DNA from 3 places in the Paenibacillus sp. GCM10027629 genome. Region 3 is predicted to be linked to each of the others. Evidence: riboswitches for the same ligand, from Rfam matches in the RefSeq annotation. Region 3 holds a riboswitch; each other region holds the start of a gene.
What was found. A riboswitch is a leader RNA that binds a small molecule or an ion and turns the genes downstream of it on or off. The one in region 3 is predicted to bind cyclic di-GMP.

Region 1: it holds a riboswitch for cyclic di-GMP, as region 3 does, so the genes downstream of both, ACFQZR_RS26130 (S-layer homology domain-containing protein) here and ACFQZR_RS07940 (IPT/TIG domain-containing protein) in region 3, are expected to answer to the same signal.
Region 2: it holds a riboswitch for cyclic di-GMP, as region 3 does, so the genes downstream of both, ACFQZR_RS24910 (MucBP domain-containing protein) here and ACFQZR_RS07940 (IPT/TIG domain-containing protein) in region 3, are expected to answer to the same signal.

Annotation. Positions count from the first base shown of each region.
Region 1 covers NZ_JBHTGZ010000017.1:97,077-107,772, forward strand. Annotated here, with positions in the region: gene ACFQZR_RS26105 (carbohydrate ABC transporter permease) at 1-192, shown strand, start outside; gene ACFQZR_RS26110 (carbohydrate ABC transporter permease) at 206-1,084, shown strand; gene ACFQZR_RS26115 (efflux RND transporter periplasmic adaptor subunit) at 1,102-2,250, shown strand; gene ACFQZR_RS26120 (ABC transporter substrate-binding protein) at 2,505-3,776, shown strand; gene ACFQZR_RS26125 (hypothetical protein) at 3,805-4,446, shown strand; cyclic di-GMP riboswitch class I at 4,759-4,846, shown strand; gene ACFQZR_RS26130 (S-layer homology domain-containing protein) at 4,891-6,984, shown strand; gene ACFQZR_RS26135 (DUF6531 domain-containing protein) at 7,002-10,696, shown strand, end outside.
Region 2 covers NZ_JBHTGZ010000014.1:188-10,883, reverse strand. Annotated here, with positions in the region: gene ACFQZR_RS24950 (ATP-binding protein) at 1-622, shown strand, start outside; gene ACFQZR_RS24945 (CcdC protein domain-containing protein) at 751-1,224, shown strand; gene ACFQZR_RS24940 (hypothetical protein) at 1,389-2,255, shown strand; gene ACFQZR_RS24935 (DMT family transporter) at 2,349-3,266, shown strand; gene ACFQZR_RS24930 (copper amine oxidase N-terminal domain-containing protein) at 3,346-4,542, shown strand; gene ACFQZR_RS24925 (DUF6597 domain-containing transcriptional factor) at 4,562-5,368, opposite strand; gene ACFQZR_RS24920 (SRPBCC domain-containing protein) at 5,501-5,959, shown strand; gene ACFQZR_RS24915 (ABC-F family ATP-binding cassette domain-containing protein) at 6,060-7,610, opposite strand; cyclic di-GMP riboswitch class I at 8,138-8,224, shown strand; partial or broken gene ACFQZR_RS24910 (MucBP domain-containing protein) at 8,297-10,696, shown strand, end outside.
Region 3 covers NZ_JBHTGZ010000005.1:428,508-439,203, forward strand. Annotated here, with positions in the region: gene fliD (flagellar filament capping protein FliD) at 1-1,083, shown strand, start outside; gene ACFQZR_RS07900 (flagellar protein FlaG) at 1,102-1,497, shown strand; gene fliS (flagellar export chaperone FliS) at 1,504-1,896, shown strand; gene ACFQZR_RS07910 (hypothetical protein) at 1,893-2,252, shown strand; gene ACFQZR_RS07915 (glycosyltransferase family 2 protein) at 2,390-3,433, shown strand; gene ACFQZR_RS07920 (cold shock domain-containing protein) at 3,564-3,761, shown strand; gene hpf (ribosome hibernation-promoting factor, HPF/YfiA family) at 4,073-4,621, shown strand; gene secA (preprotein translocase subunit SecA) at 4,911-7,418, shown strand; one part of gene prfB (peptide chain release factor 2) at 7,464-7,535, shown strand; one part of gene prfB (peptide chain release factor 2) at 7,537-8,571, shown strand; cyclic di-GMP riboswitch class I at 8,785-8,868, shown strand; gene ACFQZR_RS07940 (IPT/TIG domain-containing protein) at 8,931-10,696, shown strand, end outside.

The DNA.
Region 1 (10,696 bases), on a different contig from region 3:
GAAACGTACTTGATCGCAGGGGATTACCCGCATGATAGCATCTATACACTTCAGCATTATATGAACAATATGTTCCTAACGATGGATGTACAGAAGTTGTCTGCGGCAGCGACACTTATGGTGATCTGCATCTTCATGATCGTCACGATCCTGCTTCAAATCGAGAAAAGATATACACAATTTATAAATTGAACGAGGAGGAAGGATGGAGAATAAGGGGTTCATTCGGAACCTCTTGGGAACGCTGGTGATGGCGTGCAGTGGGTTAATGATGCTCTTTCCTATTGTGATTACTTTCACAAATTCACTGATGACAGAGCAAGAGATTCACGGTAATTATGATCTCGTGGGCACCATGCCGACCCGAGCGCCTGGGGAATTGCCTTCATTTGTGAATTTGAAGATCATACCGGATTGGCTGTCCTTTGAGCAATATGGAAAAGTGTTGCTCGAGACGCCGAATTACCTGTTCATGCTGTGGAATTCGGTTGCCATGGTCGTCGCGATCATTGTGGGGCAGACCGTTGTGAGTGCGCTGGCCGCGTACGCATTTGCCAAACTCCGATTTAAGGGAAGAGAGGGTTGGTTCCGAGTCTACTTAATGACGATGCTGATGCCTTTCCAAGTGACCCTGGTTCCGAATTATATTATTGCTAATCAGTTAGGCTTAATGAATACAGCGAGCGCGATCATATTGCCAGGGATATTCGCGGCATTTGGGGTGTTCATGCTTAGACAATTTATGCTGTCGATTCCCTACGCACTTATTGAAGCGGCACAGATGGATGGTGCCGGACATTATCGTATTTTCTACCGTGTTATGCTGCCCTTGATGAAGCCGGGGATCGCGGCGCTCGTCGTCTTGCTGTTCGTAGACTATTGGAATATGGTCGAGCAGCCTTTGATTTTCTTGGAGGATGCCTTTAAGCAGCCATTATCGCTCTATCTATCCAGAATTAACACAGAAGCGCAGGGCATCGGCTTCGCTGCTTCGATGATCTACATGACACCGATGGTGCTGTTGTTCATGTATGCGGAATCGTATTTTATCGAGGGTGTACAAATGTCGGGCATTAAAGGGTGATCGAGAGGAGGAACAAGATGAATACAGGGATGGCTGAAGCGATGGATGCGGGCCGAAAACGAAAAATAGTGTGGATCTCCGGTCTGTTCATCGGTGTGCTCCTACTTCTTACCCTATCGAGTAATACATGGCTGACGATGAGTCTACCTAAGGTTCGAACAGAGATCGGGAGACAAGGACCGTTGACCACCCAGTGGAATGGTACAGCGCGGCTGATGCCCAGGCAATTGATGGCATTATCCAATGCTGCGGAGTGGACGACGAAGGAAGTGCTCGTGAAACCGGGAGACCGCGTTACAAAAGGACAGACGCTCATTACGTATGACAATCCTGCTGCGGAGCAGGAAATACAGGATGCCAATGCGAGTCTTGCACAGCAGCAATTGTCGATCGAGGATTTGCAGGATGCTTATATTGAAGCGGCTCAGAACAATGATGAAATGCAGATGCGTCGTACGAAGAGGGAACTAGAGCGAGCCCGATTGATGATGGATGTGCAGCAGCGAAAAGTGGCGGTGATGCAGTCGGATGCGAGCGGTCGAAGACGTATCGTTGCACCGTTTGATGGTGTCGTAATGCAGGTCAATGCGGCTTCGCAGCTGCCCTCAGGGAGCAACGGGCCGGATGTAAGTCTAGCGAATATGCAGCAAGGCTACCAATTCGAGATTGTTATACCGAATGCCGTGGGGCGGAAGTATCGTACAGGAGATAAGCTCAAAGTTCAAGTAGAGCATCAGGGCACGAACGTACCCGTTGAAGGGACGATTCGTGAAATTCGAAATGCGACGAGTACTAGTGATGGCAGTCCGTCGCAGGGGGAGAATGCGACTCCCGATACATCGAATCAACTATTCGTTGTACAAGTAGTGCATCAAGATTTGGAGGCCAACGACTTGGTAAATGTAGATCTAACGCAATCACAAGAGGACGAGGGGGCCTTGCTCGTGCCGAACCAAGCGATTCATCGCGAAGGTAAGAGCAGCTACGTACTTGTTGTCGAAGAACGTAGAGGTCCGCTGGGGAATACATTTATCGTCCGCAAAGCCCCAGTCCGATTGGTGGGGACGAATGGTCAGGAGTCCCTCGTGCAAGGGGTATATATGAATGATGCCATCATTGTGGAGAGCAACGAGCCGCTAGCGGAAGGTAATCGCGTAAGAGTCTAGTGCGTTCGCTTATTATAGAGGTTGTTCAAAAAGTCATCATTTGATCACGAAGTGATTCAAGAAGCATAATCAACATCGAATCTTGCGTTCACCTTTGAAGTCCGGTACTCATTTAGGTTTCGCCTAAACTCCGTTCCTCCTTCTTCAGGTTCTCGCAACCTTCTCGGTGCTGAAATGCCGACTTTTTGAACACGCATTAATAGATTTTGCATATGGAGAGAGGGAATGAGATGAGAAAAAGTTCGATCGTATGTTTGATAGTTGCATGTTCCATGAGTTTGGCTGCTTGCTCCGGCGGGCAGAACGGCGACGAGAAGAAGGAGGGGAAAAAAACCGTCGTCTTATCCGTCTTCAGCGCTGATCCAGTCTATACACAGGCGGAGAAAAAATATGAAGCGAGTCACCCGAATGTGGATATTCAGATTAAGGCACATATGAAGGACCCAAATGCCAGCTATGAAGGGGAGGGGGAAAAATATATAAACATAACCAACACCGAACTCTTATCGGGTAAAGGGGCAGATATCATTGCCTTTGATGTGATGGGGCTGCCTGTCGTGAAGTATGTCGATAAAAAAGTGTTGGTTAACTTGAGCGATCTGATGAAGCAGGATCAGTCCTTTGATGCCAGCCAATATGAGATGAATATTCTGGACGGTGCCAAGATGAATGGAGGTCTCTACACGCTGCCTTTACGATTCTTCTTGGACAGGATGATGGGGGATGCCAAGGCGATTGAGGATGCAGGCGTGACATTCGATGATTCGAACTGGACATGGAACGATTTCACAACGGTTGGTAAAAGCTTGGCAGCTTCAGGGAAACGGAAACATGCGACGGGAAATACGCCTCCGGAGCAGATGCTGAACTATTTGTTCTCGGATAACTATGCAGGGATTGTGAAGGATGAGAAGCGTTTCGACACGAACGCATTCTCATCACTCATGAAGCAAGTGAAGAAGATGTATGATGATGAAGTCGTCACGAAGGCCGAGATTGCTGCAGATGAATCCTACTTTTTGCCTACGATGATTATATCTCCTGAAGATTATTTTGTCGGACCAGCCATGTTCTATGAGAAAGGGAAGATCTATAACAAGCCACGGGCTTTGCAGGAGCAATCGGGAGGTTCATTCATCATGAATAGGACGCTCGGGATCAACGCGAACTCAGACGTCCAGGCGGAAGCGTGGGATTTCATGAAATTCCTGATGTCTGAAGAGGCGCAGATGCTGCCGGGACTGCAGGGTTTCTCCATTAACAAATCGGTGAACGAGAAGATGTTCAAGGACCTTGAGAATAAAGGCTCGGTGGAGTCGCCGACGGGATCTTCCGTACCGGTTAGCAAGGAAGACCTCGAAGTTCTTAAACAGATGGTCGCCGATACGAAGACAACGGTGAGAGAAGATAAGAAGATTCAATCGATCATTGAAGAGGAAGCGAAAGCCTATTTTAGCGGACAAAAGTCGGAGCAAGCTGTTGCGGATCTGATCGCAAATCGGATCACAACCTATTTGAATGAGTAATGAAATCTTGAGTAAAGGATGATGATGGATGAAAAAATGGATAGCGGTGTTGTTCGTATTCGGAGTTGTGGCCAGTGTCTCAGCTTGCTCGGTTCCAGGTGCGGAAGAAACAAAGGCAGAAATGAATATAGAGGCTGAGCCGCTAGATCAACGGGGAAAGCAAGAACAAAAGGGTGAAGAGACTGCCGAGAAGGAACAAAAGAATGATGAAGGCCAGAATGATGGGCAGGGCATGACGAAAGTATTCTCGGATCTGATGGCATTGAAGCTTCCGGAGGGCCTTGAGGCACAATCGTCAGGCTCCACAAATTCGAAATTGATCTATACCGATAAAGCGAATCAAGTGAAGCTCGAAATGCTGCATGATCCTGAGCAATTGGTGACGGATGAGGGGATCGATATGGGACGTTTGAAGATGAGAGGGATCTTCGAACAACAATATGAAGGTGTAAAATTAGAGTGGTTGAAGGATGAGACGCAGCAAGTCCATGGGAAGCATATCGCGATTAATGAGGTCATCGTTCCATCCAAGGCAGGCGACACGTATCATCTCGTGGCTTGGGCTGAATTAGACGGCGCTTTTCTGGAAATCACATTCACCTGTCCCGCAGATGTGAAGGGGGAGTGGCAGAATGCTGTGCATGAGATGATCGAATCGATTCAGATGTAGGGAAAGGGCTGCAGGTTCAGTTTCATGAAGTAAAGATTAATAGTAGGAACATGACCGCTTGGCGAAACCGCTGAGCGGTTTTTTGGCGTGGTATGTCTGGACAGAAGAACTTTTCAGAAAATGACATATTTCTAGGTATTTCGACTTATTTTTATGACTTTGGAATCGAATTTGGAGGAATTTAGAAGTGGATGACGAATGTAATTTTTTGGTTAGGTATATTTTACCACCAAAAGGAAATGCAGGTTTTTGATCGATGAAGATCGCGCGTGAATTTAGGTTATAGAACCTAAATCTTTTATGAACCAAGTGAATGAACCAAGGCAAACTCGTTCGAAAGACGGGGACGCAAAGCCACGGGTCTAAGGTACATTCGTACTATGATCGCCGGGCCGCTCAAAGGCTTGGTTTTTGTGTGCCCAAAAAAGACCATAGGGGGAATCGATGATGAGAAGAACGGAAGAAGGAAAGAAAGGATGGCAGTACCGGCTTCGGATGGCGGCGCTCTGCTGTGCATTAACAGTTGCTTCATGGAGTGTGCTGGCTGCGCCAAGTGCGCATGCTGCTGTACAGATTCAGACGGAGGATGAAGTGACGAAGGTGGACATGCAAGGGGGGGATATTCAAATTTCGGGCTCGAATATGGTGTGGTTCGTCACGGGTGCGGATACGACGCGCCAAGTGATGTATCGGGATTTGAAGACGAATCAATCCAAGCTGCTGACGCCGGTGAAATCGTATAAAAGAGAGCTGTCGATTCATGGTGATCTCATATTCTGGGCGGATAAAAGAAATACGGCTCCGGGCGAAGAGGACTGGGATATCTATATGTTCGACTTGAAGACGGGTAAAGAAACGAAGATCAGCAAGACCGTTGGACATTTAGGTTCGCCGCAATCGGATGGACGTTACGTGGTATGGGGGGAATCGGGTCACAAAGTGTATTTGTACGATCTCAAGGCCGGTACGGAAAAGGTGATTGGTGATGGAGATTATCCGAAGATTGCGAATGACAAAGTGTTTTTTACAAAATATTGGTATCAGGATGCAGGGTATCTCTATGACGTGAATACAGGTGCAACGACGAAGGTGATTGTGCTGGATGAGGGAGAGGCGTTCCGCTCTTATGCATTTGACGGTACGCGCGTCCTGACATTCAAGAGAGGAAGCGATGAAGGTGGCGAGGATACGACATCCGTCGTTTTATATGATTTGAAGGATATGCAGACGCCGCAAAAGATGGTTCTTGTTCCTCCTTTTACCGGGAAGAATCTTTCGCATGCAGCACTTGGCGATTCTTATGCGGCTTGGACGCAATATGTTGACGGGGTACTTCAGATTTTTGCAGGAGATATGGGGACAGGTAAGACGTGGCAGGTCACATCAGGGAAGATCAATCAGAAGGATCTGTTCTTCGACGGGGATCGCCTTCTCGTTATGAATGATCAGAAGAAATTGGTCTATAAGACGATGACGCGTCAAGAGGGTCAAGAGGAAGGCGGTACTACGGGGCAGTCTTCCACAGCGGGAACGCCAGGTTCATGGAATTCAGTGATTTCGATGGAAATGGATGAGTTGGTAGAGGCTGAAATCGGCCCGGATGGCGGCGTGTTGGAAGCGCGGAAGTCTGGGATTTCGTTGAACGTGCCGAAGTATGCTTTTCAAGAGCGTTCGAAGCTGACGTTAACGGTCACGACGGCTTGGGACAAGGCGCTTAAGCAGAAGGTGGCTGCTAATTCGCATCCGGTAGGACCTGTCGTGAAGTTGAGCTGGAAGGAAGCGACTGTAAAGCCGCTTACGCTGCATATCCCGGTGGATGTGTCGAAGATGAAGCCGAATCAGGTGAGCAAATTGTCGGTGTATGCGTTCGATGCGTCGGCAGGCAAATGGGAGGATATTGGTGGCAGATGGGATAACGAACGCAAGGAAATGGTGGCGGAGATCGATGGGCCGGGTACGTATGGATTGCAGCTCACGGATATTACCTATTCGGATATTCAGGGGCACTGGGCCAAGGAAGCCATTGAGACGGCTGCGGCACGCCATCTCGTCCAAGGGGTCAGCGCCGGAAAATTCGAGCCGAATGCGCCGTTAACCCGTGCACAATTCGTGACCATGTTGTCAGGTGCATTGAAGCTTCAGGCACTGCTCGGGAATGAGCCGAGTTTCGTGGATGTGCCGAAGTCGCATTGGAGTTACGTGCATGTAGAAGCGGCGGTACAAGCAGGTCTTGTGCAAGGGGATCAAGGGAAGTTCCATCCGAATGAGAAGCTGTCGCGCGAAGCGATGACGGCAATGCTCGTGCGTGCGGAAGCTTGGTTAGCGGGACAGCCGCTTAAGGTGACGGACGAAAGTATTCTGGATGCATATCGGGATGGGGCTAAGGTGAGTGCGTGGGCTAGACCTTTCATGGCGAGTGCTTTGGAACGTAAGTTATTGACCGGCGAAGGGATGAATATTCATCCGGGCCAAGTATCGACACGGGCGCAAGGCGTCGTAATGCTGCTGCGGATGCTGCAGAATCAAGGGAAGCTATAGGTTGAATTAGGGGAGAAATGATGATGAAGAGAAAATATAAGCAGATGATACGCTCCTGGATTAGCGGAATGCTTGCAGTCGTCGTATTGCTGACGGGCATTCCGATGGTTCCGGGCTTCGGCGTGGAGAAAGCACAAGCGGCGACGGTTGAGATGAAAGTGGATCCGCTGCCGATTAATTCGGTCTATGCGCCGAAGACGAGCATTATATGGGAATTTCAAGATATGGAGCATCCTGCAACGATTGATTTATGCGGGGAAGGAGATATTGAGAGTGGGACGTATCCGCAAGGAGATAACAAGGTAGAGTGGAACGGTCAAATCGACGGCCGTCCAATAGCGGATGGGGACTACAAAGTATGTGTAACCCCGACAGATAAGTTCGCGCAGTTCAAGAAGGATGTCGACGTCTCCGTCGTCAATTCGCCACCGATGCGCCCGAAAGCGCTCGATGTGGTACCGGATTTGCGCAGTGAGACGCATATCCTGCGCGGTCTCGGGGAGATTGGCTCCAAAGTAACGGTTCGGATGCGTACAACGAAGCGGGTTAATTATGATCAAGTGCCGGGAGATGAGGTAGTACTTGCCTCGGATATTATCGTTAAGCCGCAGCGCACCTGGTCGCAAGGCATGCAGATTGTAGCTGAGGACTTTACGAATTTCCCGAAAGAAGCGACGAAGCAGCCGAAAGCCTTTGTCGGTGAGTGGGAAGTTCGGGTGAAGCTCCCGCTGTATGAGATTGCACATATTCAGGCTACGGCGGAGCGGACGATTGGCACAGATAATAAGTCGAGCGTTCCGTCGGACATGCTGAATGTGCTTCGTTATCAAGCGCCAGCCTGGAATGTGACGTGGGAAGCGCTCGCCGGGTATTATTACAAAGTCGCGGGCAAAGATGCGCTCGTCGCGGGTGTTAAGAAGATCGCAGATTTCAATAACGTCCGAATTCGGACTTGTAACGATCAGCAAGGCTGTCCAGACAGTGTCGAGAAGGGCATGCACCTGCTCATTAAAGATCCGCTGCTCGCCGGCAATATTCTGGAATCCGATCTTGGCGAGCTGACGTTCGAGAAGATTGCGAATCGGGATGGAGCCCACCCTCCAGTATGGTGGGATCCGATTAATATTGCGACGGGAGATTTTCTGTTCCAGCATGAAAATATGCGTCTGGATGGTCCGATTCCGCTCGTGATGAACATCGCTTATCATAGCCGGGATTCGTTCGATGGAGCGATCGGTTTTGGCTGGCGTCATTCGTATGAGTGGCGGCTGCAGCGGGGAGACGGCAATGAGATGATCTTGTATAGACCGGAAGGCGCATCCGATGTCTATTTGGCGAAGCCGGACGGTCATTATGAGCGGCCGCTCGGGGTTTATGATGAATTGCAGCGCAACGCGGATGAGACGTATACTCTGTCGACTCCTCAGCAATGGACGTACTCCTTCCGGGAAGACGGGCTGCTGCAGCGGATTCGGGACGCGAATGGCAATCAAGTGAAACTAACTTATAGCGGTACAGTTTTGGAACAGGTAAGCAGTGACAGCGGTTCGCTAACGTTCACATACGGCCCAAGTGGCAAGCTGGTGCGTGTAGCAGATGGGACAGGGCGCGCGATTGAATACAGCCATAACCCGTTGACGCATGACTTGATAGCGGTGAAGCTGGCGGACGGTGCAGAGATCGGGTTTGGCTACAACGATAAGCATCAGATGACGGAGATGCACAATCCGAATGAGACAGCAACGCTGCTGAACGAATATGACACTGAGGGCCGGGTCGTACGCCAACGGGATTTTGCAGGCGGTTGGGCCGAAGTTGCGTATGATGCGAAGAATCGGAAATCCACGACGACAGATCCGTTGGGACGCGTCAAAATTTTTGATTTCGATGAGCGGTTCAGACAGACGGCGATTCGTTATCCGGACGGTACGAGCGAATTATTCACGTATGATGCAAACGACCATATGACGAGCAAGACGGATCGCAACGGGAATATGACGAAATATGGGTATGATGAACGTGGCAATCAGATCCAGGTGGTTGATCCGGCAGGCGCCGTGACGACAATCGCTTACAACGATAATAATTTGCCGGTAGAAATGATCAATGCGCTGGGACAGCGTACTGGGCTTGTTTATGACGCTCGCGGCAATTTGAGTGAGATAACGAATTCGCTGGGGCAAGTGTCAAAACTAACGTATGACGGTCGTGGTACGGTAACATCGATCACCAATGCTAAGGGCGAGAAGATGCAGCTGGAGAATGATGCGCTCGGGTTCTTGCAGGTAGTGATCGATCCGATGGGCCATCAACAGCAAATGAAGCGGGATGCACTGCACCGCGTTACCGAATCGGTAGATGCGCTGGGCCGCGTAAGCCGTTCGAATTACGACCCTCGCGACCGTGTGTCCGAGGTAATTGATGCACTCGGACAGAAGCAGAAACTAGCTTATGATCGCAACAGCAACTTGGTATCGAGCACGGATGCAGCAGGTGCGGTCACTTCGTATCGCTATGATTCATTCGATCGGTTGACGGGGGTGACGGATGCCAAAGGGCAACAGACCACGCAGAGCTATGATGCGGTCGGCAATGTCCTCGAGACGAAGGAGCCGAACGGCGCGACAACACAGTACGTCTACGATAACGTAGATCGACTGGTGGAGATGATTGATGCGAACGGATTCAGCACGACGTTTACGTATGATGGCAACGGCAACTTGCTTACACGGACGGATGCGAATCAAGGCGTCACGAGGATTGAATATGACGTGCGCAATTTGCCGTTGAAGATTACAGACCCAACGGGTGCGGTAACACAGTTCTCATATGATGTGCTAGGCCGTTTGGTGCAAGAGACGAATGCATTGGGCTTTGTCGCCTCGTACGAGTACGATGCACTGGGTCAACTGGTGACGACAGCAGATGAGCTGGGGCAGCAGACGCAGTTGGATTATGATGCAGCAGGCAGATTGGTACAAGTGACGCGTCCGAATGGCGCGGTAGTCAAGTACGAGTACGATGCGCGGGGTCAGCTCGTCGCGATGGTGAATCCGATGGGTGAACGTCAGAAGATGGAGCGCGATGCGGTTGGACAAGTGACGTCAAGCATGGATGCGAGCGGGGCCGTTACGAAGTATGACTACGATCCACTGGGACGTGTCACCTCGATTGTAAATGCACTTGGCGCGACGACGCATCTTGCGTATGATGCACGCGGCCAGCTGGAGCGCTTGATCGATGCGAAGCAGCAAGTGACCTCGTATGCCTATGATGTACTGGGGCAATTAACCTCGGTGACGAATGCAATGCAGCAGAAGACGAATTACCAATACGATGCGGTTGGTAATCTGGTGGCCAAGACCGATGCCATGGGCAGAACGACGACATATGCGTATGATCTGCGTAGTCAATTGATTCGTTCCGTGAATCCGCTGGGCAAGGCAACAGAGCTAACCTATGATGGCATGGGGCAAGCCGTGACGGTCATGGACCCAGAGGGACTGCAGACCTCCTATGGTTATGATTTGGCAGGCCGGCTGGCGCAGCTATCTTATGCGGATGGCAAGCAAGTGTCGTATCAATATGACGCACTCGGCAGACGGACGGCGATGAACGATGCGCAGGGACAAACAACGTATGCCTATGACCCGTTGAACCGCCTTACCGAAGTGACGGACGCGCGTCAACAGACGATTCGTTATGAATGGGG
Region 2 (10,696 bases), on a different contig from region 3:
CGCGCATGAGATCAGGAATCCGCTGACTGCAGTGAGGGGCTTCATTCATTTATTCGGCTCCGATCACCTGGACCACGAGAAGAAGACGATGTATCAGCAGATTTGTTTTGAGGAGCTTGATCGTACGGAGCATATTATTACGGATTACCTCGCCTTGGCGCAGCCTGACCCCGGGATTACGGAAGAATTGCATATTCAAGATGAGCTCTTGTATCTATCGAATGTGCTGACGACGTACGGGAATTACAATCAGATCAAGATTCATGTCATACCTGCCCAGGAGAGACCTTTTTATATTACAGGGGATCGTTATAAATTCCGGCAGGCCCTGCTTAACATTGGCAAGCATGCGATTGAGGCGATGCAAGAAGGCGGCATGCTGACGCTGCAAGTGTGTCCGTGGAATGATTACGTGAAGATTAGTATGCGCGATACAGGGGGCGGGATGACCGCAGAGCAGATTCGAAGACTCGGCACCCCGTATTATTGTACGAAGGAGAAAGGAACGGGTCTGGAGATGACCGTTGCCTTTAATATGATTAAGAAGATGAACGGCAAGATCGATATTCGCAGTAAAATGGGCAAAGGGACAGAATTCGTCCTGCTGTTCCCCATCACTTGAGATTCGTTCGTCACATGCATGAGGTGACTTTTGTAACCTCGATCAAATTACATATTTCACTGGTTGCGATGCCTCAAATTCGAGATACTAAGACTATCAAATCGAATCCTTGAGGGAGTGGTTTTCAAATGAGTCCAATCAATTCTATGTTTATTTCAATGATCATATTTTTCTTTATTTTCCGCGGTCTGCAGCGTGGGATGAAATCGCCAATAGCCAAGTCAGGGCTTCCGTTAGTCCTGCCGATTCTCTATATTAGTACATCGATGCTTCAACTGCTCGATCCGAGTCTTCATATTCAGAGCGAACAGCTGCTTATTGCAGCCCTTGCAGGGATGGTCTTATCCATACCGCTCATTCTAACGACGAACTTCGAAGTGCGTGAAGCGGGTAACACCTTTATCAAATGTAATAAGATCATGTTCCTGCTCCTCATTACGATATTCGCGCTGCGTTTCATTGCGATTGCAACCGTGAAGGGCATGGATCCAGGCACGCTAAGCTTCCTGCTCAACTTTATGACATTCAGTTACATTGTCTGCTGGAGAGTGGCATGTTTCGTTAAATTCCATAACGTGAGATCGAAATCAATGGCTGCATAATTCCAAGAAGGGTGCCCAAGGGCACTCTTTTTCTACGTCTGAAGACAGTAATAAGATCCATCTCCGGTCGGGGGTGAATTCTAGACCGTAGGATATTTTTGGAAAAACATTCATGCGATACACTAATCCCATCAAGAAAAACGGTGCGAGGAGTGTAGCGTGGAATGCAAAAAGTGAAATTTTTTGAAGGTGAGAAATGGTTGGTATTCGTAGGTTTACTTGGGTTTTTACTTGCGGGAATATGCGGGGGATGGACCTTACTATTCGGAGGTGAGGTGGCACCACACGGGGATGTATCGAAAGCCTTCTCCTTTAATGCAGCGATAGGCATATTCTTAATCTCCACAGCAGCGTTGATTCCATTCTCCGGGATGTCTAAGGGAGGAAGGTTAATCTTCCGATGGTCTTATATTCTGCTGGCGCTCTACTCTTATGGTGCAGAGACGATTCAGAACTTCCGCGGCGTAAATCCAAGATTCGTGTTAGACGGTTCAGCCTTTGATCGGATGGTTGGCAATGGGTTCGCTATTGTTGCGCTGCTGCTCGTGTTGTTCTATCTGTTCTTAGCAGCGTTCTACTTCCGGTCCAAAATCTACAAGCAGCGCCCCGAGCTTGTGCTCAGCATTCGATATGCGATGATCTCGGTCCTCATTTCATTCGCTGCGGGTATTTGGATTTCCGTGAATAACGGTCGATTTATCGGCGCTAGCGGGAATATTATCTGGCTTCATGGGTTAGGGTTCCATGCACTTCAAGCGTTACCTTTTGTTGCGTGGCTCTCAGAACAGACGCGGTGGAAATCTTCGGCGCGCAGCGGTTTGATCCATATCACGGGAATCGCCTATATGCTCGGACTGGTTGCGATGGGCTGGCAGACCTTCCAGGGGCAGCCTATTCTAGAATGGTCGCTGTATCCGTTGCTCGCTGGTTCATGTTTCCTCGTCTCGTTAGCAGCTGGCGTTCTTGTGTTTTGTGAAGCGGTTAAGGGGACTAGTGTGAATAAGAAGAGAGCTGTACATTCATTGAAATAAGAAATAGATTGAAATTTCTCCCTTTGTCCCTCACACTGCATAGTAGATGGATGATATTAGTCGATGAACGGCGATGGGGGAGAGCTATTTTATATGGATAGGAAATGGGTGCATTACGTTGGATTGGTGCTGGTTGCGGCCATTTGGGGAGCGAATTTTGGGGTATCGAGGCAGGCGATGGAGACGTTCGATCCGATTCTTTTCACGTTTCTTCGATTCGGGCTTGCCGTACCGTTCTTCTTCTTGCTATTGAAGGTGACGGAGGGAAGTATCGGTATCCCGGTGAAAGTGGCACTACAGCTCGCTGTCATTGGACTTCTTGGGGTGACGGGGCTCGAGATCGCCGTTATGTACTCGATCAAATATACGACGCTGGCGAACGCATCGCTATTGAACGTAGCACCTTGGCCGATCTGTGCAGCGTTGTTCGGGCCTTTGTTCATGAAAGAACGGATTTCCTCTCGTCTCGTGACAGGCGGCGTTGCAGCGATCATCGGCGTATGCTTCATTATTCTTGGAGGAAGCGAAGGACTCGATTTGTCCTCCAACCATATGATTGGGAATGGTCTAGCGCTGGGTGTGAGTATATTCGGGGCACTCTATAACCTGGCTTGCATGCCAATTATGAAACGGTATTCTGCTCTGCGGGTGAGTACATGGATGATCCTGTTCGGAGCAATCGGCATGCTTCCGTTCACGTTTGGTTCTTGGGGCAAAGTGGACTGGAGCGCATTGACAGCGACGCATTATACCGCGATTGGTTATAACGTGCTGATCTGCACGGTCATTTCCTTCGTTGTATGGAATGCGAGCATGTTCAAGGTCGGCGCGGCACGCGCGAATTTCTTCCGCTATGTGGTACCGGCTTCTGCCGTCACGGCGGGCTATCTCTTCTTCGGCGAATCATTCTCAGGCTGGCAGCTAGCCGGTGCCGTATGTATGGCCGCGGGATTGGTCTGGATTAGTCTGGAGCGCAAAGATACCGCGGCATCACCCAACCTTACTTCTTGAAGTAAGGTTTTTTCCTATGAATACGTGGAAAAAAATGCTATATATAGAGTTATTACATAATATGGGTGGGAACAGAAAAATGAAAAAACAATTATTCACAGTTTGTGTATCGATGTGTTTATTACTATTGGGCAGTGCTGTGAGTTTTGCAGCAAACGCTAAGGGAACTGAAATTATTGTTAATGGTGTGAAGCTAAATGCACGAGCTACTGTAATCGAGGGGACGACATTTATTCCTTATCGATCTTTGTTTGAAGCAATGGGTGCCAAGATAGGTTTTGATAAGGACGCACAGGAAATCTCTGCAGAGATTGATGGTGGGACGATGTACTTATGGATGGGTGAAGATATAGTAGAGTATAAAAATAAAAGATATTTTCTTCCGGAACCTATCCGTACTATAGAAGGAAGTATATACGTTCCTTTACGTTTTATCGGAGAAGCTCTCGGATATCAGATAGTATATAATCAAGATTATAATAGAATTACCTTTACGAAGTTTGGATACGGTGCGGATGATTCTATTCGAAAAACTCTAACAGGATATCTACAAGAGGATAAGCACAAACCATTGTCAGATTTGTTTTCTCAAGACTATCCATATCCTGATATATTGTATGTGAATGAAGCGAGTGAATCGTTTCCTCGGGTGTTTCCTATTAAAAACTATGAGACATGGGTTAATAAGATTGAGTACCTAGACAATAATACAGCAGTTGTACATGCGGGTTATTCTTATGAAACTCAAGTATTGAATGAGTCGTCAGAGACTAGGTTTGTTTTGAATAAAGAGAAATCAGGTTGGAAGATCTCAAAGATGGATCCTATACATTTGAAGATTGATGTCCCCAAAAATATTGATGTTACAGCGGATGGATTACTAGTAAACAAATCAGACCAAATCGGTAAGGTACTACAAGATTTAAACACATATTACACAGCAATGAATGAGAAGAATTATGAGACTGCTATTAAATCTATTTCTCCAACGGTAATTAAGAAATGGAATGAAAAAGTAACTTACGGTAAGTATGAAGATATTATTAAAGAAGAGTTCAATAAAACAATTACCACTCATAAATTGATGAATGCACGTGTGTTATATGTTGATCAATCACATGCAGTGGTAAATGCCAAAGTTGAATTCACACAACGATATAATGGGGATAGTAAGGTAATTGGACCTCATGTATATGATTTATTAATCAGTATGGATTGGGTAGACAATGATCGGTGGACTTATTATTCAGAATATGATTTAGATGCTAATTACTAGGACACCCGAGAGGTGTCCTTCACTTTAACTGCTCCCTTACGTACTCGTCCGGCGTCTTGCCGATAATGGTGCGAAAATCCTTGATGAAATGCGACTGATCATAATAACCTAGCTCCGTGGAGAGCTCGGACCAATCGATGCGCGGCTGATGCTCGATCGTCTCAGCGGCATTTTGCAATCGGTAGAGCTGGATCACCCATTTCGGACTGACACCGACATATTGGTCGAAGAGACGCTGCAGCGTTCTTTTATTCAGGTGAAAAAGATCGCAAATCTCGTCCACCTTCGTTATCTCACGGTCCACCTTTACGCGGTCGATGATCTGATTGATGAACTCGACCTGGTCGTCCCATGGCGGGAGCTTTGGGCGAATGAATTGTTCGGCTAGACGGACCATGTCGGACTCACTCTCTTGCGTGAGCAGCTCCTGCTCTAACGTTCCGATCTCCACGTCGAATACATCTTGAATGCGCATCGGTTGATTCGCGAGCTCGGAGATCGGTTGCTTAATGAACGGATAGAACCCGCCAGGCTTGAATTTGACACCGAATACGACCCCTTTACCTTCTAAGTGGTGCGTATATTTCTGCTTCGCAGCACCGAAAATGGCGCTTCGATTCGATTCAATGACGAGATTCACACAAGGGTTCGGTACAACCTCCTGCAAGTAGGGGGCTTGTTCAGTTAAATCCCAGCTGACGATCCAGAAATGCTTCACGAACTGATCGATATCTTCGGATGGCTCATGCCTTGTCAGTTGAAATTTATGTGTCCCACGGGATAAATTCAATACGCCCATACTGGGTTTTACAATTTCGGGTTTCATGAATAGCCGCTCCTTTTCCTGCGTGCATTTTGTCGCGTTTTTACAATACTTGGGCATAATTACGTTTTATAATCATATTAGCATAGTTATGCGCTTGATATGTATTGCATAAATCGAAGGAGGAACGAAGGAATGCGTGAAGTTCCATTGAAGTATGAATTGTATATTAAAGCAACCCCAGAGCAAGTGTGGGATGCCATGTTCGTCCCAGAGAATACGCGCAAGCTCTTCTTCGGATGCGTATTAGAGTCTACCTTTGAAATCGGTAGCCGTTATGCTTATATCGGACCGGGTGCGGATGGGGATGAGACCGTTCATGTGTACGGTGAAGTCCTCGCCTACGAGCCTTATAAGACGTATAGCGGTACGGAGCACGCAGGTCCGTCTTATCGTGAGAACCATGCAGAGTTCCAGTCCAGAATGACGTTCAATCTTGAGACCGTGGGCAACTGTACGAAGTTCACGTTGATCAATGATGAGTGGACGGAGGGCCACCCATCCTACGATAACACGCAGAGCTCGTGGTGGATGATTTTGAGTAACTTGAAGACGTATTGCGAGACGGGAGATACGATCGATTTCGGTTGGTAAAAGGACGTCGTAGCGGCCTACATAAAAAAGAACCTGTGCCGATTCCTTCTTATACGAAGGATTCGCACAGGTTCTTCTTGTTTTCGTCCTCTATCATTAATTACGTTTTTATTGCACCACGGCACCAATCTTCCACACGCCATACTTGCGTAACCCAGTCTCGATAGAATTCCGATTCATGGGATACGAGCAGGATCGTGCCCGGATAGGCTTTAAGCGCCTCGCGAAAGGCATCCTTCGTTCGCACATCCAGATGGTTTGTCGGTTCGTCGAGTACCAATACGTTGCTGTCCGTGAGCATTAATTCGCAGAGCCTCACCTTGGCTTGTTCTCCACCGCTCAAGTGGCGCAGGGGCTGCCGGATATGCTTCTCGGTCAAGCCGGGCATTGCAAGCATCTTACGAATTTGCTGCTGCGTTAGATCGGTCCGGAAGGCTAAGAGCCTCTCCAGGGGTGTCTGGTCAGAAGCGATGTTTTCCTGGGCAAAATAGGCTGCCTTCACGTTATCCCCTACCTGAAGAGTACCGTTAAGCAGAGGCATGAGGCCTAGCAGGGTACGCAGCATGGTCGATTTACCAATCCCGTTATGGCCAATGATCGCAATTTTCTCCCCGCGTTTCACATCCAAATTGACAGGGGCAATCAACGGCGTCGAATAGCCAATTTGAATGCCTTTTGCTGTGATGACATGGCTTACGGGATTCTGACGCACCTCGAAGCTGAAGCGCGGCTGTGGTCCGGTTGTAGGTTTATCGATGAGCTCGATCCGACCGAGCATTTTCTCCCGGCTCTTCGCTTGCTTTGCCTTACGAATACGGTTCTTATCGATGAATTTCTCAAGTCGTGTTATTTCCTGCTGCTGCTTCTCATAAGCTTGCTGCAATTGCAGACGGCTTAATTCATGACTCTTCAGAAAATTGTTGTAATTCCCCGGGTATCGCCTCAAGGTCTGATGCTCCAGATGGTAGATGACCGTCGTGATCTCGTTGAGGAAATGCTCATCATGGGATACGACGATGAATGCATGCTCATAGCTTTTTAAATACCCCGTCAGCCAAGCAATATGCACATCATCGAGATAGTTGGTCGGCTCATCCAACAGCAATACGTGAGGTTCTTCAAGAAGCAGCTTACCTAACAACAGCTTCGTTCGTTGGCCGCCGCTCAGCTTGCTGACATCACGCTCCATGCCGAGATCCAGAATGCCAAGACCCGCAGCGACCTCTTCAATCCGAGCGTGGATTTGATAAAAATCCGAGTCTTCGAGTTGACTTTGCAGCTCGCCGTACTGCCGTAATAGCGTGTCTAGATCGTTGTCTGCCTCGGCCATGTTCTCGGCCATGCCCAGCATGCGCCGTTCAATATCATATAAATGTGCAAATGCGCTCTGCAGATAGGCTGCAATCGTCGTCCCGGGCTGTAAATGGATATGCTGCTGCAGATAGCCTACATTGATCTGCGGCATCCAATCGATGCGCCCGGAATCTGGCAAAATCTCGCCTGCGAGCAGGCGGAGCAGAGTCGATTTTCCCGCGCCATTGCCGCCGACCAGGCCGACATGCTCTCCGCGCAGTAGGCGGAAGCTGATCTCGCGAAAATTCAATTTATCTCCGTACATATGGGTAACGTCTTCAATGCTTAATAAACTCATTCTTGTTCTCTCCCTTTCAATTTAGCTTGTGCTACGGCTGAATCGAGAGAACAGCAGAATTCGCAATCTTCTGTTTCGTAAGAAACAATTCATGGTTGTATGAACGACGAAATCGTTATTTTTCTATGGTGGAATATACAAAAAAGACGAGGTGAATACACCTCGCCCACGATCATATAGGTTTCGTAAGAAAGGGATTGGCTTTTATCTACTGTTCTCGGATTCACTTAACGTTAAAATGGGCAGACTTCTCCCGTGTTAAGGTAATTCTCTTCTAAGAACAGTCGACAAAATTTCCATATCCTTTCCACCTCATGTGATTGATTTTGTTGGTTACTTCTATAGTATATGCAACTTCATTGTAACGAGTCAACCCAGCCCTATAGCCCGTAGTTTAAAATAACTTTAGGTTCAAGAATCCCGAAATCAATTGACTTTGCGCCTATTCGTGGCATATATTAGTCAATGTAAATAGTTCCTTTATCCTACTTTAGACCTACATAATGTCCATCTGCAACGACTAGAATTATATATTTCGGCACACTAACCGAAAGGTTAGGTCGCAAAGCCTCGGAGTCTAATGGTCTTTGACCTATGATAGTCCGGCTGCAGCTAACAGTTGTTATTGCAGTCGGACTTTTTTGCGTTTCCAAGGAGCTGAAATAATATATTAATAGGAGGTAGACATGAGACGAGGTTTTAGACTTGTAGTGACATGGATGTTCATCTTGTCCGTCTTTACAGGATTCATTCCTGGCACGTTGCCAGTGAGTTCTGCGGCGGCTTCGAACGATCTGGTCTGGCCGAATCCAGGCGCGGTCAATCTGACGAAGAAGGCCGAACCGACAGGCACGCCAGGGGAATGGAAAGTAACCCTAACGGTTGAAGGAAAGAACATTAAGAGTAGTTCGGACGTAGTTTTGGTGATTGATCGGTCCGGTAGTATGAAAGGGACTCGGATGTCCAAAGCGATTGAATCTGCCCAGAAGTTCGTGGACAGACTGCTTTATAAAGATTCGACCACAAGAATTGCCGCTGTATCCTTTGCTGGTGATGTGACGGATGTTTCGGATTTCAAGAATGCCGGACAGATCGATGCGCTGAAAAAGGCGATTGGCAATATTTCTCCGAGTGGAGGTACGAATATCCAAGGAGGAATTCACCGCGCTGATGAGTTATTAAAGTCAAGTAAGGCGGATAACAAGGTCATCGTTCTCTTAAGTGATGGGGAACCGACATATAGCTACAAGGCTTCTAACGCTTTGGATTATACTTGGCCAGGAGACAAAACGAAAAGCTTTGCGCTTTCGAATTTCGATTACACGTATACAATCGGATCAGGCGGAAGTTATGATTTGGACTCCGGATGGACCGATTACAGCTATAAAATAGGTAAGTATAAGGTAACTGACAATGGAAAAGGGACGATATCTGAAGCGAAGCTTGCGATGGATAAAGGGATCCAAATGTATTCCATTGGACTTGAAGTCGGGGATAACACCAACGCTACAAACGTACTGAAGTACAGCCAGAATCGTGGCTATTACGCTTCAAATAGTTCTGAGTTAGAAAAAGTCTTCGCGGAACTATCCAGTAAGATTTCTTACGCAGCACAAAACGCAAAAGTCATTGATCCAATGGGCGGTATGTTCGACAAAACCAAGGGACCTGAAGTTTCGCAAGGTACGATTAAATGGAACGACACAACAGAAACGATTACGTGGGAAATCGGAAACATCGTTGAAGGATCTCCAGCAACGATGACTTACATCGTGAAGCTGGATTCAACAAAGAACCCAGATCCAAATACATTGTATCCGACCAATGGTAAGACATATATGGAATATACGGATGTGAATAATAAACCTGCATCCAAAGATTTTGAAGTTCCCAAAGTAAGCTTTGGTAAAGGTTCTATTATGGTCAAAGGGTACAGGGTCAATGCTGAGGGTACGCCGGTTAATGAAGAAAATAAGCCGGTTGATCGACCAGATCTTGCTGCACCATTATATAGCGAGTCCTTCAAACAAAATGGCAATGAAGCGCTTGATATTAACAAGAAGTATACGGTAACGGCAAAAATTGTGGAAGGTTATCTTCTTAAGAAGGGTGCTAGTCCTCAAGATGTAACATTAACATATGGTGAGCCTAACCCAACAATTTGGTTCGGTTATGCGAAAGCTCCTTACAATATCAAAATCGAGTATAAAGTAGGGAACATCGAGCTTGAGAAGGCAGAAGATGTTAAGAAACTTCAAGGCGAGTCAATAGACATCCAGAGCAAGTCATTTGAAGGTTATACGTTGAAGGATGTAAGTGTCAGTGCAGGAAGTGGCTTGGAGGTTAAGGGTGGCCAAGTCACAGGTACGATGCCGAATAAAGACGTTACAGTTACGTTTAACTACGAGGCAATCGCACAGTCAGTGAAAGTAAAATATTTATTAGAAGGAACTGATAAGGAAGTAGCACCATCGATTACAGTACCTGGAACAACAAATGCAACAACAACATTGAAAGCAGCGAATGTTGCAGGGTACACAGTAGTAGGGGAAAGCACAAAGGAATACAAATTCACGGCTGAGAAAAACCAAGAGGTTGTATTCTACTTCAAAGCAGCAGCGCAAAAAGTAACTGTGAAGTACCTTGAAAAAGGAACGAACAAAGAACTTGCGAAGCCTGAAGTTGAAGAAGGCGTAACAGGCAAAACAATCAAGCTAGATGCGAAAGAAGTTGCAGGCTACAAAGCAGAACAAGCAACAATCGATTACACGTTCACAAATGGAACGCAAGAAGCGATCTTCTACTACACAGCATCGGCGCAAAAAGTAACTGTGAAGTACCTTGAAAAAGGTACGAACAAAGAACTTGCGAAGCCTGAAGTTGAAGAAGGTGTAACAGGCAAAACAATCAAGCTAGATGCGAAAGAAGTTGCAGGCTACAAAGCAGAACAAGCAACAATCGATTACACGTTCATCAATGGAACGCAAGAAGCAATCTTCTACTACACAGCAGCTGAACAAAAAGTGACAGTGAAGTACCTTGAAAAAGGAACGAACAAAGAACTTGCGAAGCCTGAAGTTGAAGAA
Region 3 (10,696 bases):
GCTAGTGTTCGTATGAGTTTTGATGAGATTACAAAGAAAGTTTCTATTGTAACGAAAGAGACAGGGGATGGCGTAAAATTATCAGTTTCTGATAATACCGGAGGCACTGTACCGGGAACAGGGATATTGGATAAATTAAATTTGACTAATCCTGTGGGTGAAAAGGATCCCTTGTTCGATCCTTCAAATAATACGCAAGCGAAATTAGTTTCTGGCAAAAGTGCTATTGTAAAAATTGATGGAGTAGTCATTGATCCACCGCCCAAAAGCAACACCTTCACAGCCAATGGAATTACGTACAAATTCCAAGATGTAACAACTGAACCGGTAACAATCCGAGTTGGCGGCGATAATGATGGTATGGTGAAGCAAATCACTGAGTTCGTGGATGCTTATAATTCTACAGTAGAATTGCTGAATCAACGCACTAAAGAGAAAAAGTTCCGTGGCTTCGATCCGTTAACAGACGACCAGAAGGCAGATATGAAAGAAGCGGATATTAAGAACTGGGAAGAAAAAGCAAAGAGTGGTTTATTAGGCAATGATATCATTCTTAAGAAGACATTGAATGATTTACGCTCTATATCAAACAAAGTATTGACTTCTCTACCTGACGGAATGAATACACTGTTCAAGATAGGGATTTCAACGATGCCTTATAATGCAGCTACACCTAATGATGCAGGTAAATTAAGTATTGACGAGGCTAAACTACGTAAAGCGATTGCAGAAGATGCAGGTGCCGTTGTAAGGTTATTTACGAATGCAGGTGAGAAGGATCCGCTTGACGATAAAAAAGATCCTGATTTGAGTCCTCAAAGCGGTATTGCAAGAAATATGTATAAATCTATCGATTCAAGCATTCAAGAATTAATCGCTAAGGCCGGCGGCGTCGGAACGCCAGTAGAGAGCAATTCGAATATACTAGGGAAGAAATTAACTGATATTAACAAACAAATTGCGACATTTAATGATAAGCTTGCAAGGAAAGAGGACTATTATTACAAGATGTTCGCGGCGATGGACTCCGCTGTTGCGAAGAATAATTCACAGTTGAACTGGCTGATGCAAAATGGTAGATAATAGAGAGGATCGTGATTCTTGTTGGCTAAGATGATAAATCCCACGGTGTCCAGCATTCGAGCTCAGTCATCATTAGAAATAAGGAATAGTTTAAAGAATAGTTTAACTGTAAGCGATAATAAAGATAGCAATGATAGAGTACTAACATCAACAGAATTACTTCACAAGAGAACGAATGATCTTTCCATATCGGATGCGGCTTTTCAGAAAGCACTTGAAAAAGTTAACAAAGCTTTAAATGGAGTTGCAACTAGGCTAGAGTTTAATGTTCATAAATCGACAGGTGATGTTATGGTTAAAGTCATTAATGCGGAGACGAACGAGGTTGTACGTGAGGTTCCTCCTGAAAAAATAGTCGATTTAGTTGCTAAGTTAGAAGAGCTATCCGGGTTAATTATAGACGAAAAGAGGTAATCCCCCTTGATCAATCATCAAGCACAAGACACTTATTTGAGAATGCAAGTGCAGACAGCCGCACCATGGGAGTTAACTACCCTTTTGTTCAACGGATGCATTAAATTTATGAAGCAAGCGAAGGATGCTATGCTGCGTCAAGATTATGAGTCTAAGAATACATATATTAAGAAATCTGTGGATATTCTAGATGAATTGACGATAACTCTAGATCGAGGTTATGACCTATCTAGTCAGTTAGAATCTCTGTATACCTATATGAAGGATAGATTGTTTCAGTCTAATATGAGAAGCAACTCAGTATATATTGATGAGTGCATAGCGCTCATGACGGAGTTAAGAGATACCTGGATACAAGCGATGAAGCAGTTACATGCTCAATCCAAGGTGAATGCATGAATCTGAAAGCAGCTATCGAAGATTTGCATCGGATGAGAGATATTTCTGTTCAACTGCACGAGCTTAACTTCAAAGCAGAAGAGCATCTCGAGCAGTTAGCAGTGTTGCAGCAGGAACAAGCACTGTTAAGGGATCGGTTAACACCCTGGATTTCTCAATTAGGTCAAGATGCTGATACAAGGGAAATAATTCAAGAGTGTATTGTGTTGGAACAATCCCTGCATGATAAGCTCACAGAGTGCCAAGATTGGGTCAAGGAGCAGATATATAAACTTCGGATAGGTACAATGTCGAAGAATGCTTATTCAGATGTGTACTATCAGACAGAAGGATACTTTGTAGATCGTAAGAAATAAGAGAAGTTGGTATGATCTTGGATCATACCAACTTCTCTTATCCAATTATGGATATACTGTAATAAAGTAAAAAGTAGGCTTTAAAATTAATTACACAGAGGGAAATAAACGCTATGAATAATTCTTTAGCCTTAGTCATGATCGTCAAGAATGAAGGATCGACATTGAGTAGATGCCTTGATAATGTGCAGGGTCTAGTGGAGGAAATAATAATTGTGGATACGGGATCTCAAGATCACACGAAAGAGATTGCTCGATCCTACAATGCTAAGGTTTATGATTTTGAATGGAATGGTAGTTTTGCGGATGCTAGGAATTTTGCTTTGGAACATTCGACGAGTAACTGGAATCTAGTACTTGACGCAGATGAGTATATTTCGAATGATTGCAGAGAAACAATAAGGAGCTTCTTAGATCAATACCACGCACTTGGGCGGATCAAAATTGTCAGTAAATTTGCCGATCAGGAAGGGATTGGATATGCGTATTCGTTTGCTACAAGACTGTTTCCTTCGGGCATATTCTATAGAGGAAGAATACATGAGCAGGTCCAATCTGATTTACCGCGAATTAATCTCGATGTTGAGGTGCAGCATGACGGCTACTATCAGAAGAACAAATCGGATCGCAATATTCCAATCTTGATGCAGGAAATTAATGACTATCCGGAAGATCCATATTTTTATTATCAGATTGCTAAAGAGTATCGAGGGTTATCTCAGCATCAATTGGCTTATGAAAATTTTAAAAGAGCCTACGAGTTGCTAACAAGAAAAGAGGCGTTTGCACCGAATGCTATAGTAGCATTTCTGTATGCGATCGTTGCTACGGAACATTGGGAAGAGGGACTCTTGGTCATAGAGAACGAGCAATTTTATTTACAAGACTACGTAGATTTTCATTTTGTATGCGGAGTGTTCTTCTTGGATCTTATGATAACCAATCCAGAGAAGTATCTTGATTATTTTCCGCGAATAGAGCAGTCCTATTTAAGTTGTCTAGAAATTGGGGAGAGCGTGAAGTATGACAGTGTCATTGGAACTGGAAGCTATAAAGCGTTGTATAATTTAGGAGTCTTTAATGAAGTTACAGGTAATATGAATAAAGCTGTAAATTACTATATGCAATCAGCATCCTACCAATATCAACCAGCAATCCGCAGATTAGCCACATTCAACTAGCAAAAAATGAAGCGAATGTAAACCCTTACATTATTCTCCCTAAAATCATTGACACCGCTTCCATACGGTGGTATAGTCGGACTTGTGGACATACTCCACTTTCATTTGAAGACGAAGGGAATGTATTTGAATGCAAGGTAAAGTGAAATGGTTTAACGCAGAAAAAGGTTATGGTTTTATCGAAACTGCTGACGGTGGGGACGTATTCGTACATTTCTCCGCGATCCAATCTGAAGGCTTCAAAACTTTAGAAGAAGGTCAATCCGTTGAGTTCGACATCGTTGAAGGTGCTCGCGGACCACAAGCAGCTAACGTAATTAAATTATAATCATACCGGCATTGATGCCGAGCTACATAAGGTTCGATGGTTAAATCGATAGTTTAGCTAGAGAAAGCCCTAGACATGTTCTAGGGTTTTTTTGTTGCTTGTGAAATTGTTGCTTATGAACTTCTGAGCATGCTTTTATTTGCATCTGGAGTTGCTTCTAGAACTTCTTTTGCAACACTTCTGTAATAGTTCTGAACAGTCTTTGACACGCACCCATCAAAGGATACAACTACGTCATTTACATTGTAAAGGAATTTTGAAGTATGCCCAGAGCTGTGTTATAATAGAGCTAAGCAAAGGAGGAGTGCCCTATGAAATACAGCATTCGAGGCCAACATATCCAAGTGACAGATGCTTTAAGAGAGTATGTAGAGAAAAAGCTAAGTAGATTGGAAAAGTATTTTGAAGTGCCGCCTACCTCTGAGGTTCATGTTACATTGAGCGTAATCAAGGACAAACATAGCATTGAGGTTTCGATTCCTCTGCCAGGCTTGATGCTCCGCGCCGAAGATAAGACAGATGACATGTATGCTTCGATTGACGCTGTGATTGATAAGTTAGAGCGTCAAATTCGTAAACACAAAACCAAATTGAACCGCAGATTCCGTCAAGAGGGCAGCTTGAAATCCTTAATCGTTGACGGAGGCTCCACAGCAGTTGCACTAGAGGATGAAGAGGATACTCTCGAGCTGGTGCGTACGAAACGTTTCACACTCAAACCAATGGATGTGGAAGAAGCGATCTTGCAAATGAACATGGTTGGACATAACTTCTTTGTCTTCTCCAATATGGACACGAATCAGGTGAATGTTGTGTACCGTCGTAATGATGGTAAATACGGCTTGATCGAACAAGATTGATATTAGCATCAACAAACATTGAAATGAATATACATTGAAGTGAATTACAAAGCTTGACTCCTCTCCGGGGAGTCAGGCTTTTTCTAGCTTTAGGAAGCCCATAGGAATTACAATTTTAAGATATACACAGAATGGAAATATTTTTGATGGAAACTTTTCGAAACAATCCGGCCTGTTAGCGCGTAAGTATATACGTAATGTCCATACTCGATTGTTGCGACAATACCCACAAACTGTTACAATTTAATGCAAACCATCTGTTTGTACGAAATACGAAAGGGGTCTACCCATGCTAGGACTTGTTAAAAAGATATTTGGCGACCAGAACGAGCGCGAAGTGAAACGCCTCATGAAGACGGTTGACCAAATCAACGAAATGGAACCGACGTATAAGGCGCTTTCGGACGAAGAGTTGAAAGCGAAAACGGAGGAATTTAAAGCGCGTCTTGAAAAAGGCGAAACGCTAGATGACATATTGCCAGAAGCTTTTTGCGTGGTGCGTGAAGCTTCGATTCGGACGCTCGGTATGCGTCACTTTGATGTACAGTTGCTCGGCGGTATGGTCCTTCACGAAGGTAAGATCGCAGAGATGAAGACAGGGGAAGGGAAGACGCTTGTAGGTACTTTGCCAGTCTACCTGAATGCATTGCTGGGTAAAGGCGTACACGTCATCACCGTCAATGATTACCTCGCACAGCGGGATAGTGCATTGATGGCTCAAATTTATGAATTCCTAGGCTTGACGGTTGGGGTTAACCTGAACGGGTTGAGTCATGAAGATAAGCAGGCTGCGTATGCTTGCGATATTACGTACGGAACGAACAATGAGTTCGGATTTGACTACTTGCGGGATAACATGGTGCTCTATAGCGAGCAAATGGTTCAACGCCCACTATACTTCTGTATTATTGACGAAGTGGACTCCATCCTCGTCGATGAGGCGAGAACACCGCTCATTATCTCAGGACAAGCCGCGAAATCGACGGAGCTGTATTTTGCTGCGGATCGATTTGTTCGTCGTTTAACGGCCGAAGAGGATTACACGGTTGATATTAAAGTGAAATCCGTTGCGTTGACGGATGCCGGTGTTGCGAAGGCAGAGAAAGCATTTGGCGTTGAAAACTTGTTCGATCAAAGCCATGTGACTTTGAATCATCACGTGTTACAAGCGTTAAAAGCGAACGTGATCATGCGTCGTGACGTTGACTACGTCGTTCAAGATGGTGAAGTCTTGATCGTCGATGAGTTCACAGGTCGGATCATGCAAGGTCGTCGTTATAGCGATGGTCTTCACCAAGCGATTGAAGCGAAGGAAGATCTCGATGTTCAGAACGAGAGCATGACGCTTGCGACGATTACATTCCAGAACTACTTCCGGATGTATCGCAAATTGGCTGGGATGACAGGTACAGCGAAGACGGAGGAAGAAGAATTCAAGAAGATCTATGGTCTTGAAGTCATTCAGATCCCGACGAACCGTCCGAATATTCGTAAGGATATGCCGGATGTCGTCTATAAGACAGAAATGGGTAAATTTAAAGCGGTTGTCGATGAAATCGTAGAACGTCATAAGAATAAGCAACCGGTGCTCGTCGGTACCATTTCGATCGAGAACTCTGAGCTTCTCTCGGAAATGCTGAAGCGCAAAGGTGTACAGCATAAAGTCTTGAATGCGAAATACCACGCGGAAGAGGCGGAGATCATCTCGGATGCAGGGATTGCGAACTCCGTTACGATCGCGACGAACATGGCTGGACGTGGTACGGATATTTTATTAGGTGAAGGTGTCTCCGATTTTGGAGGTCTGCATATTATTGGTACAGAGCGCCATGAGAGCCGTCGGATTGATAACCAACTCCGGGGTCGTGCGGGACGTCAAGGGGACCCAGGTTCCTCGCAATTCTACTTGTCGATGGAAGATGAGCTCATGAGACGTTTCGGTGCAGAGAACATCTCTGGTATGATGGATCGTCTGGGCTTCGATGAGGAATCACCGATTGAGAGCCGTCTTATTACACGTGCGGTTGAGTCCGCTCAGAAACGTGTTGAAGGCAGCAACTTCGACGTTCGTAAAATTGTCCTTCAGTATGATGATGTGATGAACCAGCAGCGTGAGATTATTTACAAGCAGCGCCGCGAGATTCTTTTCTCCGATAATATTCGTGAAATTGTCCTTGATATGATCAAGCCGACCATCGAACGTATTGTCGAAGCGCACTGTTCGGAAGATATCCCAGAGAACTGGGAACTGGATGAAGTAGTAGAATGGGCGAACAACACACTCCTCGAAGCCGACCAAATTTCGAAAGACGACATTTGGGGCAAGGAAAAAGAAGAGATCGTGGAATTCATCATGGGTCTTGTTATAGAGCGCTATACAGCACGTGAGGAAATCATGGGCGAAGAAATGATGCGTGAGTTCGAGAAGGTTATCGTGCTTCGCGCCGTGGATAGCAAATGGATGGATCACATTGATGCGATGGATCATCTGCGTCAAGGGATTCACTTGCGTGCATATGGCGGTACGGATCCGCTTCGTGAGTACCAATTTGAAGGCTTCGAAATGTTCCATGAGATGATTAGTCAAATCCAGCAGGATGTGGCGACGTATATCATGAAAGCACAAGTAGAACGTAACCAGGAGCGTCAAGCGGTTGTCGAAGAGAGTAAAATCTCCACGAACAACAGCAGCGAGCCTGCGACGAAGCAACCAGTGCATAACGAGCCACAAATCGGACGCAACGATCCATGCCCATGCGGCAGCGGTAAGAAATATAAGCAGTGCCACGGGAAGTAATCTTCCCGTCTAACGACGAATGTGAAGCCAGATGAGGTGGATGGAATGATCGAACCAAGCGTGAAACAGGATTTACGTGAAATTGCAAAGAGATTATCTGACCTTAGGGGGTCTCTTTGACTTAGATATGAAGCAAGAGATGATTGAGAATTTCGAGGTCAAAATGGCTGCGCCCGACTTCTGGGACGACAATGAGCGTGCCCAAGGCATTATTGCTGAGCTAAACGTGGTCAAATCGGCCGTCGATCAATATCAATCATTGAATCAAGAGTATGAAGATACGACGATGATGCTCGAGCTTGCGGCAGAAGAGCAGGATGAAGATTTGGCAAAAGAGCTATATGTTAATGTGGCGGGCCTGATGAGCAAGCTGGAGACATTCGAGCTTCAGCTGCTGCTCAACCAGCCATACGACAAGTTCAACGCGATTCTTGAGCTGCATCCTGGAGCGGGTGGTACAGAGTCCCAAGATTGGGGCCAAATGCTGCTGCGGATGTACACCCGTTGGGCGGAGAAACGGAACTTCAAAGTGGAAGTGCTCGACTATCTCCCAGGGGATGAAGCGGGGATCAAGAGTGTAACCCTTCTGATCAAAGGCTTCAATGCTTACGGTTATCTCAAGGCGGAGAAAGGTGTACATCGTCTGGTACGGATTTCGCCGTTCGATGCATCTGGTCGTCGTCATACTTCGTTCGTATCATGCGATGTTGTACCAGAGATTTCGGAAGATGTGGAAGTCGACATTCGGACGGAAGATTTGAAGATCGATACGTACCGTGCGAGTGGTGCGGGCGGTCAGCACATCAATACGACGGATTCCGCTGTTCGGATTACGCATATCCCGACGGGCGTCGTCGTAACGTGTCAGACGGAACGTTCACAGATCAAGAACCGTGAGCGGGCAATGACTGTACTTCGTTCCAAGTTATATGAGCGTAAGATCGAGGAGCAACGGAAGCAACTTGATGAAATTCGTGGAGAACAGTCGGATATCGCTTGGGGAAGTCAGATTCGTTCCTATGTATTCCATCCCTATAGTATGGTTAAAGATCATCGGACATCTGTCGAGACAGGTAATGTCGGCGCAGTAATGGACGGCGATCTGGATGCCTTTATTGATGGGTACTTGCGCAATCAGATTCGGCACGAATAGATATTAGAAATTCCCACATCATTAATGATGTGGGAATTTTTTTTGTTCTAAAGCATGAAAGTATCTTATTTTTTCTAAATTTCTTGATATTAATAGTTATTTTTTACTATTTTCCATAAAGAATCTTGATTAAAAACCGATAATAATAAGAGAAATGTATTTTTATCCAATTAAAAAGAACTATTATGAATGGGACTCGAGAACGAAGACAATCGAAAATGTTAGCAAAACTGTAGTGATGCAGTGACGCAAAGCCATGGGTCTTTCAAGAAATTGAAAGATTGCCAGGTTCCAACTTGATAGAAACAATGGCATTTGCTGTTGTTTTTTATATTGCAAAAAATAAAAGGAGGATAAGTATGCAATCTTTTTTTAAGAAGGTAAATATGATGATGGTACTTCTTCTTGTGTTGATGATGGTACCATATCAAACCACTTCGTATGCGGCTGCTAATGATTATGTAACCGTATCGAAAACTGTAAATCCAACGGTAATTACAACAGAACAGGAGGCGGAAGTAAAGCTAAACATCCAGGGGACTCCTCCGGTGAATGTTGTCATGCCGAATGACGTAATTTTGATCATTGATAAATCAGGTAGTATGAAGCCGGATTACCAACCCAACCATGGTGAAGATAAGATGTTGGCTGCTAAGAATGCGGCTAAAGGTTTTGTCGATTTAATGGATATGACTAAACATCGCGTTGGGGTTGTTGATTTTAGTTCTGCAAACTTAACAAAATCTCTCCCTTTGACGACTGATAAAGAAGCTGCTAAGAGCTATATTGGATCCATTGAAGCAAATGGAGCAACAGCAACAGGAAATGCGATTGATTTAGCGATTAAGGAGCTTGAGAACCATCGCCCGGAAGCTCAACCGGTTATCGTCATTATGACGGATGGTGATGCAACCGAGCCAAAAGGTACGGCATACGAGTATGCAAAGGAAAAAGCGCAGGCTGCAAAGGATGCAGGGATTGTGTTCTATACAATTGCGTTACTTCAAAAAGATGAGGATCCTGCAACGAGCGGGCCAAATAAATTGTTGAAGGAAATGGCAACGACATCTGCTCACCATCATTTTGTGTTAGGTTCAGTAGGATTAAGCGAAATTTATGCAGCAATTGTTAAGGAAATAGGTATGGCAAGTGCATACAATGTTCAAGTAACTGACATTGTATCACCTGAATTCGATATTGTTCCCGGTTCGTATGATTCAAATATACCGAAGCCAATAGTCAATGGTAATGTATTGACATGGAACTTTCAGGAATTAAAGAATAGTGAGTTAACGTTTACCTACAAGATAAAGCCGAAAGACCCGAACAAGAAAGGTACTTTCCAGGCTTCGACAACTGCCTCTACCATTACGTATAAAGACTATGCTGGGGCAGCGCGTCAAAAGGCGATTCCTTCGGTTGCAATACAAGTGAATTTGTCAGCACCGATTATCACTTCAATTGAGCAGAACTTCGGCAAACCAGAAGGTGGAGAGACTGTATCGATTAAGGGGGACAATTTCAGACCAGGTGCTACAGTGACTTTTGGAACGACTAGCGCAACGAATATCAACGTAGTGAGTAAGAATGAAATTACGGCAACAGTTCCAGCTGGGGCACAGTCTACGGTTACGGTTACGGTGAAGAATATAGATGGGCAAAAGGCTACAATACCGTACACTTACAAAGCAGACCCAGTGGTTACCTCGTTTGATCCAAACAATGGACCGTTAGAAGGCGGTACAGTTGCGAAGATTAACGGCAAATATTTCACACCGGGTATTGTAGTTAAGTTTGGCGATCAGATTGCTCCAATGTACGTGTATACAGATTCAACGTACTTCAGAGTAAAATCTCCGAAAGCGACAAAATCGGGTTCTGTAGATGTCACATTAACCAATTCCGATGGTACGTCATTTACAATCCCGAATGGTTTTACTTATAATGAGCCAGTAGTTGAGAAATTGACGGTTACCATGATTTCCCCAAATATTGGTGAATTGGCTGGCGGCGATTACATCTTTTTAGATGGTAGCAAGTTTGCTTCCGGAGTAAAAGTATATATAGGATCTGTGGAAGCACAAATTACAACTTATTATTCTACTGCGCGTGTTAAAGTAAAAAC